Regions from separate parts of the Marinilactibacillus sp. Marseille-P9653 genome, predicted to be linked through region 3. Evidence: riboswitches for the same ligand, from Rfam matches in the RefSeq annotation. Region 3 holds a riboswitch; each other region holds the start of a gene.
What was found. Region 3 has a riboswitch for thiamine pyrophosphate ahead of thiW (energy coupling factor transporter S component ThiW). Riboswitches for the same ligand answer to the same signal wherever they lie in the genome.
Positions count from the first base shown of each region.

Region 1 (5,038 bases), on a different contig from region 3:
AACTTGATTTATAGAGCAGGTGCTACCGTTAAGCATATTTCTGATAATATGAAAGCTTCTGGTCATGCTACGCCTAACGATCTACAATTGATGATCAATTTACTTCAACCGAAATATTTCATACCAATTCAAGGAGAGTATCGTATGCTTGCAGCTCACGCTGATTTAGCAAATGAAACAGGTATGGATAACGCAGATATCTTTATTTTAAGTAATGGAGATGTTTTGAACTATCAAAATGGCAAAATGAATCAGACTGGTCAAGTTCCAGCTGAAAATACGCTAATTGATGGAATTGGTATTGGAGACATTGGAAATATTGTTTTAAGAGATAGACGACTATTATCTGAAGATGGTATTTTTGTAGCCGTTGTAACGATTGACCGGAAAAAACGTAAAGTTGTATCTGGTCCGCACATTGTAACAAGAGGATTTGTCTTTGTTAAAGAAAATCAGGATTTGATTAATGAATCTAACGAAATCGTTACTGATGTAGTTCGCAAAAATCTTGAACATAATGATTTCGACTGGGGATCTATCAAGCAAGATATTAGAGAAGAACTCGGAAATCATTTATTTAAAAAAACACGTAGACGTCCAATCATTTTACCTGTTATAATGGAAGTGAATCAAAATCGTCGATTCAAGTAGATCGCGATAAATTAACTATTTGTACTAGGGGAGCCAATTAAATTGGCTGAGAGTGGACTATTAGTCCAGACCCTTTGAACCTGTACGTTCGTACGTGCGTAGGGAGAGTACCTAGAATCAGTGTCTAAAAGTATCTTTTTGCTTTTTTGCTATGATGATAAGAATTTACTCCTCCTCTAGTATACATAGTATCTATAGGAGGAGTTTTTGTATGCAGAACGAAAAGTTAAGAGTTTATATTGAAGGGACATTGTTTGCGGCCATAGCTATGATTTTGTCTTTAATACCAGTAGGGATTGGAGCCTCTTTTAGTGTTTCTTTAGGTACGATTCCGTTGACCTTTTTTGCAATCAGAAGAGGCGTGTTACCTGGTTTATTTGCTGGGTTTTTGTGGGGAATCTTGCATGTAGTAGCTGGAACAGCTTATATATTGAATATCTATCAATTTATTATTGAATATGGATTTGCTTTCACTTGTGTTGGGTTTTCCGGTTACTTTAGCCAAACCATCGTCAAAAATATAAAAGAAAATTCACTAAGTACCGCTAAAAAATATTTGATCATTACGACATTCATAGGATCAGCTGCCCGCTGGTTCTGGCATTTTGTAGCTGGTGTATTCTTTTTTGGAGACTATGCAGTGTGGGGGCTTGATCCTGTAACGTTTTCGCTACTATTCAACGGAGCGAGTATGCTCGCAACCATAGCGGTCACAATTATTGTATTGGTGTTATTATTCGATAGAGCTTCATCTATGTTTGTGCCTAAATCAAAAAATTAATCCTTGAAAATAAATCCCATCAAGCAGTCTCTACTATTAGAGGCTGCTTTGTTATTTTCCGCACCAGTTGTTACAGAATATCGTATGCTTTTAATGTATACTTCGTTTTAAGGACCCCCTGGGGATAATATATGTAGACGGGTAAAGGTGTAATAGTGTAAACTGATTAAGAAAAACTCTAGAAGGCTTAGTATCAGGTGTTCGTAGAGGAGTCAACAAAAAGACTATAAGGGGTATAAAATGGAGATTATTAGAACGTTATTCTGGTTATTTATCATTGTCAATTCAATTTTAGCATTTATAACAGTTTTCAGAGAAAGAGAAAGAGATATTGCAGCAATATGGGCTTGGTTACTCGTTATTACGATGTTACCGGGCATTGGATTTGTTATTTACCTATTTCTTGGACGGAAAATCTCTCAAGAAAATATATTCGACATTCGGTCACAGAAGAGAATTGGTATGACTCAATTGGTTGAAGCACAAAAGCAATTAATTGAGTCTGAAAATCTAGATATCCCAGAATCGAAGTACTTGGATTCTACCTTGGAACTGGTTTCTCTTTTTCTAGAGAGTAACGAAGCTATTTTAACTAAAGGTAATAAAGTAGATATTATTACAGATGGTAAAGAAAAATTCGATAAATTAATAGAAGACATCGGTAAAGCGGAACATCATATTCATGTGACTTATTATATATTTAAAGCAGATGGCATTGGTACAAGATTGTTGAAAGCGTTGGAAGAAAGAGCTGAAAATGGTGTTGAAGTTAAAGTTTTATATGATCCGATTGGAGCTAGAGTCGTAGGCGCTCATTTTTTTGAACACCTAAAAGCTCTTGGAGGAAAAGCTGAACCTTTCTTCGGTTCTAAATTTTTCAGACTGAACTACAGAAATCACAGAAAAATTGTCGTAATTGATGGAAAAGTAGGGTATACAGGAGGCTTTAACGTCGGAGATGATTATTTAGGTCTCTATGAAAAGATGGGATACTGGAGAGATACACATCTTAGAATCAATGGAAACGGTGTGCTTCCTTTGCAAACAAGGTTTTTGATGGACTGGAATGCATCTGTTAAACATCATCCAGTCAGTTATGAAGAAAATTATTTTCCAGTTTCTTCTTTTATAGGCTCTACTGATCTACAAATTGTTTCCAGTGGCCCAGATACTGAAATGCATGCAATAAAAAAAGGTTTTCTTAAAATGATCAGTATGGCCAAGGAGTCCGTTTATATCCAGACACCCTATTTCATACCAGATGAAGCGTTAATGGAAACGATAAAAATTGCGAGTTTATCTGGTATTGATGTTAAATTGATGATTCCTAACAAACCGGATCATCCTTTCATATACCGAGCTACACTTAGTTATGCTGAAGAGATGATTAACTCAGGCGTTAAAGTATATATTTATGATGCTGGATTTATCCATGCAAAGACGATTGTGATAGATGGAGAAATCTTGTCAGTTGGTACAGCCAACTTTGATATCCGAAGCTTTAAGCTGAATTTTGAAGTTAATACCTTTATGTACGATCGCCATTTAGCGAGAGAGCAAGTAGCCATTTTCGAAAAAGATATGGAAGCTTCCTATGAATTAACTCGAAAAATCATAGACCAGTATTCTAAATGGGAATTATTCAAGCAGCAATTTAGTCGCTTATTTTCGCCAATACTATAGGATTTTTTATAAGTATGTATAAGATTCATTTGTAATGAAGTAAAAAAGTCTTCAAAGGGACCGTGTTTCTCCCTCTGAAGACTTTTTTAGTGTTAAGAAGTATACTAGCAATAAATAAAACGAAAGTTTAAACCATATAGTTTAATTAGCAAGTCTAATGTGTCTGATTTGATCACTGTTTATCAAATGAACAGTATTACTATTATGGCTATTCAATATAATTTGGCTACTATAAGGAGAAAAAGAAGCTGTTCCAGTACATTCGGATATGGATGAGTCGTGTGCAGATGGATTCAATTGTATAGTAATAAGTTTCTGTTTGCGCACAGCTTGTTTGATGAAATGTCTTAGCTGTAAAGCTGGCATTTGTTTGTGAACTGCAAAGTGACTACGATTTAAATAAGTTTCTTTGAAATAATGAAGAATTTGATTTTTTTCAACTGCAAATTTTTCCATGAGCTCATCTCCCGAACGTTTGTTTAAATAGATTATACCGAACACGCATTCCGTTTGTCAATAAAGAATTAAAAAACACACTTTGAGCATTTGAACGCTCAACTTATAAAATTTTTATGGATAAATATACTCAGAAAAAATTGTTCCTAGCTTAGGATAATTTAGCCAAGTTTTATTTCAGTATGGATTTTTATATAAGATTAATTGCTTAAATTATAAGAAAGAAATACGAACTTTAAACATGCAAAATATAGCGATGAAAACTCTATTGAAAACACGTGATATTAAGAATCTTAGATTAGAGTGTCTACAATTGGTTGGAGTAAACTTAAAATAAAGAAAATGAAGTTGCAAGTGCTAACAATCTTTGATTCTGCAACAAAACTCTTCATTTATAGTATGGCTGTCGAATTGAAATCCTGTGAGACGTATGGTATTATGTTACTCGTAGTCGAAATAAAATATTAATGCGGTTGGGCGTGAGCTTTCAAGGATAATTTCTTCTGGGGTGAGAAGAGGCTTGTTAGTTGCGCCCTTTTTGGCGGAAGGAGGCACGATATGAACCGTGAGGCAATTAATTATGTAAAAGACGCTGAAGCACGCGCTTCTCAATTACGGAAAGACGCTGATGACGAAATCAAGCAGATCGAAAGAGAAACAGCTCAAGAAGTTGAATCTATTCGAACAGCACTTGAAACAGAGTTGTCAGAATACAAGTCTGAGCAAGAGCAAATTTACAGTAGTAAATTAGAGAAAGACAAAGCTGAAATGGATGAATCCGCTAGTAGAGAAGCAGAGCGGTTCGAACAGGCTTATCAAGAGAACAAAAATGCTCTAGCCAATCGAATAGCAGAGGAGGTAGTGCGTCGATATGGCAATCGCTAAAATGAAAAAACTGACTTTGATGGCCGAGCAACAGAACAAAGAAACATTGTTGCGTTCTATTCAAGAAATGCAGAGTATCGAAGTCATTTCACTATCGGATGTTTTAGAAGAAGAAATTCTTGATCAGTTTGAAGTCACAGACTCTTACAAAGAAACTGCGGATTTCCAAACAAAGATTCAAGATATTGAACACGCGATCACTTATGTTAACAAGTATGTTCCTCAACCTGGAACAATTGAAAAATTAAAGACAAAGCGTGATGTTTTCTCTTTGGAAGAATTGGAGAGCCATGTTTCAAACGTAGACGTGGATGCTTTGATCGAAAAAGTGAATTCAAGAGAACAAAAGTTGAATCAAATTGAAGAGCAGAGAAAAGCTCTCCAAGAAGAAGAATCATTTTTAAGAAAATGGCGCGGACTTAATTTCCTTCCTCAAGAAGTTAAAGGACTTAAGTTGTTGAATGTTCACATCGGAACAGTTGATAATGAACATGCACCTTTATTAACCCAAGGATTAGATGAGTTAGCTACTGTATACTTTGAAGAAATTTATAGTAGACAAGATGAATCTGCTTATATGAT
Region 1 covers NZ_CAKAKH010000001.1:1,742,640-1,747,677, reverse strand. The annotation lists gene LG377_RS08550 (ribonuclease J) at 1-651, shown strand, start outside; TPP riboswitch at 668-774, shown strand; gene thiT (energy-coupled thiamine transporter ThiT) at 863-1,432, shown strand; gene cls (cardiolipin synthase) at 1,673-3,115, shown strand; gene LG377_RS08535 (hypothetical protein) at 3,257-3,571, opposite strand; sodium ion sensor (DUF1646 type) at 4,043-4,089, shown strand; gene LG377_RS08530 (hypothetical protein) at 4,130-4,456, shown strand; gene LG377_RS08525 (V-type ATP synthase subunit I) at 4,443-5,038, shown strand, end outside.
Region 1: linked by a shared signal. The riboswitch ahead of thiT (energy-coupled thiamine transporter ThiT) and the one ahead of thiW (energy coupling factor transporter S component ThiW) in region 3 are both predicted to bind thiamine pyrophosphate.

Region 2 (5,038 bases), on a different contig from region 3:
ACGCGGTAAGCAAGCATTCAAAAGAAACATTTCCGAACGGCTAGATGATTATCCTCATTTTACAAAAGAATTTGGTCACCTAGAAGGTGACACAATCGTTGGGGTTCATCATAAAAGTGCTGTGATCACATTAGTCGAACGATTATCAAAAGTCATTATTACTTTGAAGCCCGACGGGCGCAAGGCACGTGATATCGAAGCTGCGGTAAATAATTGGTTCAAGACTATTCCAAGAAATCTCTTCAAATCTATCACGTTTGATTGTGGAAAAGAATTTTCTAACTGGAAATCCATTAGTAATCAACAGGATATAGCGATTTACTTTGCGGATCCAGGGACACCCTCCCAACGAGCTTTAAATGAACATTCTAACGGTCTACTCCGAAAAGATGGTCTCCCTAAAGAAATGGACTTCAATCAAGTAGATCAATCATTTGTTTCAAATATCGCTTCAAATAGGAACCATATTCCAAGAAAATCTTTGAACTACCATACACCATTAGAAGTATTTTTGAGACACATTGATGGACAAGAACTGTCTAACTTAATTTGACAAATGGAAAAATTAAAAAGTCGAGTTATTATAGTTGAATATAATAACTCGCTTTTTTATGTTCTCTCTATTATTTAATTGAGTCATTTATCTGTAAAAAACGATTCCCGCGAGTACCAGTAGCACTCCAACAATCAAAGATACAACACTTCCGATTACATAGATACTGTTGTACCATAACCAGTATTTCTCTTGTTTCTTATTGGCTGTCTGCTGGTTTCTCTTAAGTTGCTTTGGATATTTCAGAGAAATGCCTCCGTACACGATTAATGCAAGACCTATTATAATTAGTAAACCCATTTTATACCCTTTCTTTCATGCGGTCTTCTCAGACTATTCCTACTAGATCGGCAAGTCTTCTCTGCCTTTACCTCTGAAAAAATCTCTCCACTGATAAAAGTCAGCATCCAACCCTCTTAGTAAAATTTCTGCTGAACCTACGTTAGTTGCTAGTGGAATTTCGTAAACGTCACTTAACCTCAGTAATGCAGAAATATCCGGTTCGTGTGCTTGCGCGGTTAGTGGGTCTCTTATGAAGATCACAAGATCCATTTTATTGTCTGATATGTATGCACCAATTTGTTGGTCCCCACCTAACGGACCTGATTTAAACCGATGAACATCTAACCCTGTTTCTTCTATAATTCGTGTACCAGTTGTTCCTGTCGCAAATAAAGTATGTTTTTCTAATATCGCCTTGTAGGCAGTAGCCAGTTTAATGATGTCTTCTTTCTTTTTATCGTGAGCAATTAGCGCAATATTCATTTCTGTTCACTCCATCCTGTTGGTTTCAGAATCGTCATACTTTTTATCTTCATTCATCATAACATATCTTATCTGCTAGATAATACTATGAGAAACAGCATTTAGTATAAGCATTAGATTTGCACCCTTTCTACATGCGCGATACACTAGGTATAGATAAACTAATAGGAGGAATTTAGACATGGGTAAAAAAGTAGCAACAGTTATAACGAAGTTATTTGAAGATGTAGAATTCACTTCACCAAAAGAAGAATTGGAAAAAGCAGGCCACGAAATCGTAACAATTGGCTTTGAAGCAGGCGAAACTGTTGAAGGTAAAAAAGGGAAAGCTTCTGTCACGATTGACAAAAGTATTGACGATGTTTCACCAGAAGATTTCGACGCTTTACTCATACCTGGTGGATTTTCACCCGACCAATTACGTAAAGACGAGCGATTCTTGAATTTCACACGTGCATTTTCTGAAAATAAAAAACCAATTTTCTCAATTTGCCATGGTCCACAACTATTAATCAATGCTGAAGTTGTAAAAGGAAAAGATATTACTTCAGTCTCTCAAGTAGCAATCGATCTTAAAAATGCTGGCGCAAACTTCCATGACGAAGAAGTCGTTATTGACGATTCCGGTTTAATTTCAAGCCGTACGCCTGAAGATTTACCTGCTTTTAACAAAGCTATGGTGAATGCATTACAATAATTACGGTTAGCTGAGGAAATTATTATTTTTTACAGCTAAAACCTTAACTGATTTTAAGGATAAGTAAAAAAAATATTGTTAAACTATCTATAGTGTCAAATTATAAAACACTTTTCTTTTCTCCCCCTAATATTGAACGTTTTGAAGTGGCCCCCCACTTTATCTTGTTCTTTTGAAAAGAAACTTATTCTATATGAAGCTGAACTTTCTTTCTCCCCTGATTGAATTGTATACACTGCTGAATATAGAAACATAAGAGACTAGATATGTCTCAATTTTAATTGAGGTTGGAATGCTTTCCTCCCTTAAAAAAATCCCATTAGGATTCAGCGAACTTTCGCTTTTTCCTAATGGGATTTTTTTGTCTACTTTTATATTGGCTTCTGGAAGCTTTGTTAGCTGCGTTTTCGGTAAGCCCAGTGATTTGTCGGTCCATGACCGTGACCAACCTGTTCCAGTGGATCAGATATTGCAGCCTGGATGTAAGCTTTAGCTGTCTTGATAGCTTCTATAACTGGATAGCCTTTTGCGATTTCAGCCGCAATACAAGCTGAATACGTACACCCTGTACCATGGGTGTTTTTCGTATCGATTCTAGGTGTAGATAGCCAGACTTCTTCTCCATTTTCAAGCAAAATCAAGTCAGAGGCCTGCGGATCATCTAAAGCATGACCACCTTTAATGATGACAACTTTACTCCCAGCTTCTTTTAACTGATAGGCGGCTTTGAGCATGTCTTTTTTATTTATAATCTCAATCCCTGTCAACGCTTTGGCTTCTGGGATATTGGGTGTGATGACATCTGCAAGAGGAACCAGTCGATTTTTCATGACTTCGATCGCAGTGGATGCCATCAAAGGATGGCCACCTTTTGCAACCATTACCGGATCAATAATCAGTGGGGCTACTTTATTGTCTAAAAGTTTGTTTGCAATGAGCTTCATATACTCCCCATTAACAAGCATACCTGTTTTAATCGCTGACAAGTTGAAGTCACTGAAAATCGCATCCAATTGTGCTTCGACCATTTTAAGCGGCACAGGGTGTACTCCGTGAACCCCAAGCGTATTCTGAGCCGTGACCGCCGTTAATACGGATACCCCAAATACGTTTCTTTCCTGAAAGGTTTTCAAGTCTGCTTGAATCCCTGCTCCACCACCACTGTCACTGCCTGCAATCGTCAATACTTGTTTGGTCGTCATTTTCTCACCTCTCCTTGGGCACCGAAGACTTTTTCAATTGTTATGACCGATAAAAAGGTGTTTTTTTTCATTATTTGTTGCGCTATTGTTTGAAAATTGTTCTGTTTTATCATTTTATTCATCCTACTCTCTAGACATTTTAAGGCACAAAAAAACTCTTCCAAAATTGATAGAAGAGAGTCGGTTCACACTAAATAGGAATACAGATAACTTAATCTGCTATTCATCATGATCACTTCCCTCCGCTAGCATTACCTAGTTCAGGTTAAGGGTCAGGTCTTACCTTTCTCAGCTTTCGCAATCAGTTTGGTTGGAGGTTTTTTGGAAATCCTCGATCTTTACTGAAAGCTCTATGCTCCCCTAGTTCTTTTAATTTAACGGTTTCATTATATCAGTTCTATGCCGGAAATACCATATGCATGAGCGTCGATTATTTGTCGCAATCCTTTCTATTTTTTACGCTTTTTTTCATCGGTTCATCATACCTTCTTCAAATTTATTTTCTATACTATGTTCATACCCACAACAACCAACTTATTTTTCAGGGCGGTTACTCCTCCAAGTAATTGTCCGTCTCCTTTTTAACCACTTGCAACTGCGGGTGGTTTTTTTTGTTGTAGAATCGTACCTTATTAAAAATAATACTGACCATTTGTTTTTCTACCCGCAGTAAAATGGGTCTTGAGTATATTTCGAATCCTTTCCCTTTTCACTTCTCGCCCACACCATTCGTAAATGATTTTGGTTGTTAGTTTATTTTTTGGAAACAAAAAGCGATATTCTTCTATACTACAAAGGATCAATTGTGTTATCGTTTTTTTTTCATGACAATTTTTGCAGTAACTAGTTCTTTGACTAATTTTGAGATTAGATGCCCCGCACGTCTCACATCGAACACCTTTTTCAAGTTGCTTCCACTCATACTCTGGTAGTTGTTTTTGATAAGGTACTGCTTCTTGATGTGCTTCTACCAATCTTTTCGCTAAACGATGATCTTCTTGCAATAGAAATTCGCTTTGATTGTTCATCTTTTTGAGGTTCTTTTTGACTTGCGTAGGTAAGATATATGGGTTGTTTACCTCTGCGTGATATAGAGTAAACTCTGGATGAATAAATACAACTTTAGCTTCTATTGCTTTTTCTACTTTCCATTTCTGAAATAGTGCTGAAAGACTATTCTTCATTTTATTCACTTGAACTTTAGGATCGCTTAGCTCTATCCCATTTATTGTAGTAAAGCCATCTGGTTGATTTATGTAATCTCCTTGATAATTTTTAATTTCATATACGTAAATCATCTCTCTCGTAATTGCCATCGCGTCGATTTGAAATGAATTGCCTCTATTATGTAGTAGCAAATCATTCAAAACAATCACTTCCTTATTGATATATTGAGTAATTTTTTGATCGAATATCGTCTCCCCTTCATATCCTTTGCTCAAATTACTTAACATTTCTTTATCAGAAGGTGCGAGCGACGTTCGTCGATCAAGAAAAGTGAGTGCTTTTAGCAATTTAGGCTGTGTTCTTGGTTTTGCTATAATCATGATATTTACCACCTCAATAATAAAACTGATCTTTTCGGAAAAATATCATTTTTCATTTAAATTTTTGGTGATGATGCCTGAAAAACGATCGAATTTTTTCTTATTCTATGGACTCAACGTCTTTTTCCTTTCGAGATTAATGAATAGAGAGCTTATTCTTGCAGCTCGATTTGTTATTTTTCTGAGTCTCAGTAATATAGTGCTTATTGCTTTAACTCAAGTTTATCTTTTCTACCAGACGCAACAATATCCCGCTTATTCCTAAGACTCAGTT
Region 2 covers NZ_CAKAKH010000001.1:454,100-459,137, reverse strand. The annotation lists gene LG377_RS02255 (IS30 family transposase) at 1-553, shown strand, start outside; gene LG377_RS02250 (hypothetical protein) at 641-853, opposite strand; gene mgsA (methylglyoxal synthase) at 896-1,318, opposite strand; gene LG377_RS02240 (type 1 glutamine amidotransferase domain-containing protein) at 1,500-2,015, shown strand; gene thiD (bifunctional hydroxymethylpyrimidine kinase/phosphomethylpyrimidine kinase) at 2,411-3,217, opposite strand; TPP riboswitch at 3,438-3,589, opposite strand; gene LG377_RS02230 (nuclease-related domain-containing protein) at 3,850-4,764, opposite strand.
Region 2: linked by a shared signal. The riboswitch ahead of thiD (bifunctional hydroxymethylpyrimidine kinase/phosphomethylpyrimidine kinase) and the one ahead of thiW (energy coupling factor transporter S component ThiW) in region 3 are both predicted to bind thiamine pyrophosphate.

Region 3 (5,038 bases):
GTTCTGGATTTTTCTTTGTCTTAGTTGGATAGATTGCACCAACCCCTAAGTAATCTGCGCCAGCTTTTTCTGCTTCTTTTGCACGTTCAACATCTTTTGCAGAAACACCTAGTATTCTGTCTTTCCCAATCAGTCTGCGAACGACTTCTACTGGCAATTCGTCGTCACCAATGTGAACGCCCGCAGCATCAACCGCTAGGCAGACATCGACTCGGTCGTTGATGATCAAGGGTACTGCAAATTGATCTGTTAGGTCTTTCACTTTTTGAGCCAGTCTATAAAAATCGTTTGTTGTTGCTTCCTTTTCACGCAGCTGTACAAGTGTTACGCCATTTTCACAGGCGGTTTTGATTACAGTTAAAAAGGATGCTTCGTCAAAATCGTATCTTCCAGTTACAAGGTAAAGGGTTAGTTCTTTCATGTTTCCCATCCTTTCACGAATTCATGCCAGTCTTCTTCCATCAATAGCGATAGATGGTTTAATGTTTGAAAGCGGAAATCGGCTAGTCCTTTGCTTTTTGTTTTGGCTTTTTCACCACAAAGATTGAAGTAGTTGACTGCGCCGACTGCGGCATCGAATGGATCCTGACCGTCTCCTAAAAGTGCCGCGATCAGTGCTCCAACAATATCACCGGTTCCTGTAAATCGATCGAGTTCTTCGACACCATTAGAAAGCATCACAGTGCGGTCATGCGATACGACGATATCTTTTGGTCCGGTCGCTAAGAAAGTCGTATAGGGATAGTATTGACTCATCCCTTTCAAGGCATCGGCCAATTCATTCATGCTTTCTTCTCCCTGATCCAGTTCGTTACCGTCAACCCCTCGTCCGTGGCTCGTTAGTTCGCAGAAGTTTCTGAGTTCTGAAGTGTTTCCTTTTACGATAGTTGGATGATTCTCAACTAGCGCAAGGCTCACTTGATTACGGATATCACTAACGCCGTAACCAACTAGATCAACAACTGTCGGCTTCTTCGTTTCATTCGCATAGCGGCTTGCTTCCAGCAGACTAATCTGACGTTTTTCTGAAAGATGACCAAGGTTTAAAAGCAAAGCATCCGTTTGAGTGAAAAGCTGTTTAAACTCTCTCGGGTCATCTGCCATGATTGGTTTAGCGCCTACGTAAAGCAGAGCATTCGCCATCGATTCACAAGTAATTTCATTGGTAATACATTGTACTAATGGAGATTGTTTTAATGGAAACTGATTCGAAAGGTCATGATTTAACGCCATGAAGCGAACCTCCCATAAACAATTTCTGAGTGCGTTTGAAAGTAGACGTTTCTTTTAATTTGACCAGTACTAAGAATGCCATCACAGAACCAATCAAAGTCGCCCCAACAAATCTTGGCGTGTAAATAAACCAGTACAAACTCTGTTGGCTACCGGTAAACCAAACCATCACGGGATAAGAAAGTAGTGAACCAATGATGCCTGTTCCGACAATCTCTCCTGCCATCGACCAGTACATATTTCGGCCGAATTTATAAAATAGTCCCGCTAAGAAAGCCCCAAACACGGCACCCGTTAAAGCAAGTGGAGGAATGCCTAAAAGTAACATACGGATCAGGCCGCAAATCAGCGCCATCAGCGTTCCATAGAGCGGCCCGAGTAAAACACCCGCGATAATATTCATAACGCTAGACATAGGCGCCATTCCTTCGATTCGCATCAATGGTGATAACACCACGTCCAACGCAATCATCAATGCTAGTAAGGTCAATCTGTGGATTCGATTTTTTTCCACGTAAAAAAACTCCTTTCTGCGAAAAGCAAAAGGAGTGCGGTCTGAGACAGACAAAGTCATACAATCCAAAAACGATTGCATAAAATCAGTCTACAACTACATTTCCCTGCGCCAGTCCTAACTGTATCAGGTTCAATGGGTATAATCTCAGCTAAATAGCACCCCAAATGTTCTTTTCAATTGATTAGAGTATAGCACACTTTTTTTGATGGGACTACAAGGAATTAATTTTTTGAAATTAACTCTAAACATTTAAAATTTTCCATTTTTATATTTCTAAAAGTTGTTTAGTTATTAGTGAAAAATGAATTCGTTTTAGATACCACGAATTTTATTGACTTATACATGTTAGAATTGCTATCTTATGGTTATAGATACTTAAATTTTCACTCAATACGTAGAATCAAGTAGCTTAACAACTTTGTTTACCATCAATTTCGGAGAGGGTGTATAAGATGAATAAAAAAATGGTGTACGTTAATTTTGTAGAAAAAGTGCAATCGAATTCTGACTACTACAAATGGGGAAAACCATCTCCAGTAGGAGAAATAGAAAAATTATTGGCTTACTTCGGTCTTGACTTCGAACTAAGTCATTTTATTAATGAAATGCATCTTAACAACCTACGGAAGTTGGAATATTTTATTGACAATAATGCCAGTGACGAACAACTAGCATATATTAGTCAAATAACAACGAAGGGTACGAAGATACCAGAGCCTTCAATAGAAAGCCAATCAAGCGAGAAAGTATTTATATCGATGCCTATGAACAAAACTTTATATAATGATGTTGAAGATATTCGCAATTCCATAAACGAGGCTGTAAAAAACACTAACAACATTCCTTATTTTTTAGATAAAGATCCTCACAATGATAATATTAGTATAAAAATGTTACAAGAGATTCGAGATTGTAAATTTCTTGTCGCAGAGTTTTCTTATCAGAATAATGGTGTTTATTATGAAGCTGGATACGCGAAAGCATTAGGAAAAACTGTGATATTCACATGTAGTCGTAAACATTTCGAAAATATACATTTTGATATCAAGCAAACTCAGTTCGTCATTTGGGAAAACTATGACTCATTGAAAGAGAATTTAAAAAAACAGATAATTGAATCCAATTTATCCTAATATAATAAGTTGTTAAACTACTAAAGAATTCTCTTCAGACTTACAGACTAGGAGTACTATTTGAATGTAACCTCTTACTTTTTTTGATTTTAAGATGTATATCTTGCAATAAATTTATACTTGTCAATATTGCTTCTCCCTTGTTTAGATTTTTTACTTGCTTCAAATTATTTGTACTTAAATGATTTTGAAGAGATCTTAATTCTTCCATATGAGTCAATCTGTGTACCAAAAATGTCCCAACTTGACCCAAAAGAATAGCTGAAACATCTTGAGGATTTTGTGTAGTTAGGAAGAGGAAAATTCCTTTTTTACGACCTTCTCTTGCAATTGTTGTTAACCCTGTATAGTAGTCACTTTCTCTCCCCAGTATCTTTGTATATCTATGAACTTCATCAATAAACATTACAAATGGCTCAATTACTTTCCTATCTTTATTGATTATATAGTTACTTGCCAGATCTATAATCATACCTCCAATGCCATCATTCGTTCCAATCTGGGAAGTATCAATGTATATACTTTGATTAGGGGTTGTAATGAATTGATCTAATTTGTCCATTAATTCATTCAGATCTTCTTCGTTATTAAAAAAATTTCTAAAACTAGTATTTTCTAGTTTATTTTGAACTTTTTGAACAAGCCATTGTTGAGAATTAAATTGAAAAATATTTTTAACGTATACTTCTTTGTTACTCACTTGGTTGGTTTCCGACGCTATTTGCTGAGGTAAATCGTCTATTATAAAATCTTTATCTGCTGGCAGTAAACTAGCCATATCCGAAGCAACATCTGAGACAGATTTATTGACTTTTTCGTAAATACCGGATGACATATTTTTTTTCTGATACCTTAAGCTTCTTATAGCATCTGACAATACTGCCGGTTGCGTAGCATCATTCGTCTCAAATAATAAACACCACTGTTGCATAGATAAGTCACCTACTGAAATTGCAGTATCTGTTCCCAATTTCAATTTAATAACCTCATGGTCATTGAAGGACTCGCTATACTCTCCCGTAGGATCTACAATCATTACTTTTTTTTGATCTAATAATAATTTATCTATAATGGATAAGGCAGAAGTTGATTTCCCACTATTTGTAGTTCCAACTGTCAGCAAATGTCTATCAAATAGTGTACTCGGGTATAAATTAACTTCATGATTTTCTAAGTTAGAGAAAGTTGCAAAAGATGATAATACTTTTTCATTTAACTCTTTTTGAAGCTCTAAAGAGTTTAAATATTGTTTAATTGTCTTTTTATTTGCAATATAAACTTTGTCAGTTATCCCTACTGTTTTAAATCCTGGCAATTTAAATCTGTCTTCTCCTTGTTCCATGAGTCCAACTACATCAATCCCTATCTCTGGATAAACTTTTTCATTTATCCCATTGTTCATTGAATTATGTACACTGTCAGAATTCGAAACTCTTGATTGATAGATTTCACCTATGAATAAACCTTGCGGTGAATCTACTAGTACAAGAAAATTGATTGTATTTGGAACTAAGGTTTCTAGTTTAGTCTTTCTATACTCTAGCCAAGATAAATTTTCAACTTGAATAATACTACTATCCCTATAAACTTGAGATACCATTCCCATATAAAAGTGACTTTTATCAAACTCTGTGTAAAAGTTATCAATTATCATTGATTTACCCTCCTTTCTACTTCAGATATTCATCCAATTTATCGTTCAAACTCGCCTTTAAAAATGCAATACGAAAATGCTCTCTTCTTAATCCATCTAGATCCTTCCAATTCTGGTGATTTTGTTGAATATCGTAGTCACTAACCAAAACTGTTAAGCCTGTGTTATGCTTGAGTGCTTGGATAACCATTTTAGCAATATGATTATCAGCAAAGCTGAACCCTGTAGTTACAAGTAAAGTATTAGGTCTTCTAAGTAATTCTTGAAATTTGGAGAACAATTCAAAATATGGATTTTCGTAACTTTGCATGTATTTATTAGAACTAGGAAATATCATTATAGGAGTTTTAACCTCTAACTTATCTTTTCTATTTATTCTTGTTTCATATTCGGAGTATTCCCAAGTAAGAGACCCATGAATTTTTAACAAATTTATAATATTTTTTTTATATTCTAACTCGTTTGTTTTCTTATGTGGTATACTTTTCACCAAATTCCACT
Region 3 covers NZ_CAKAKH010000002.1:239,000-244,037, forward strand. The annotation lists gene thiE (thiamine phosphate synthase) at 1-430, opposite strand, end outside; gene LG377_RS11630 (hydroxyethylthiazole kinase) at 418-1,233, opposite strand; gene thiW (energy coupling factor transporter S component ThiW) at 1,217-1,705, opposite strand; TPP riboswitch at 1,834-1,923, opposite strand; gene LG377_RS11640 (hypothetical protein) at 2,203-2,883, shown strand; gene LG377_RS11645 (ATP-binding protein) at 2,924-4,537, opposite strand; gene LG377_RS11650 (SIR2 family protein) at 4,554-5,038, opposite strand, start outside.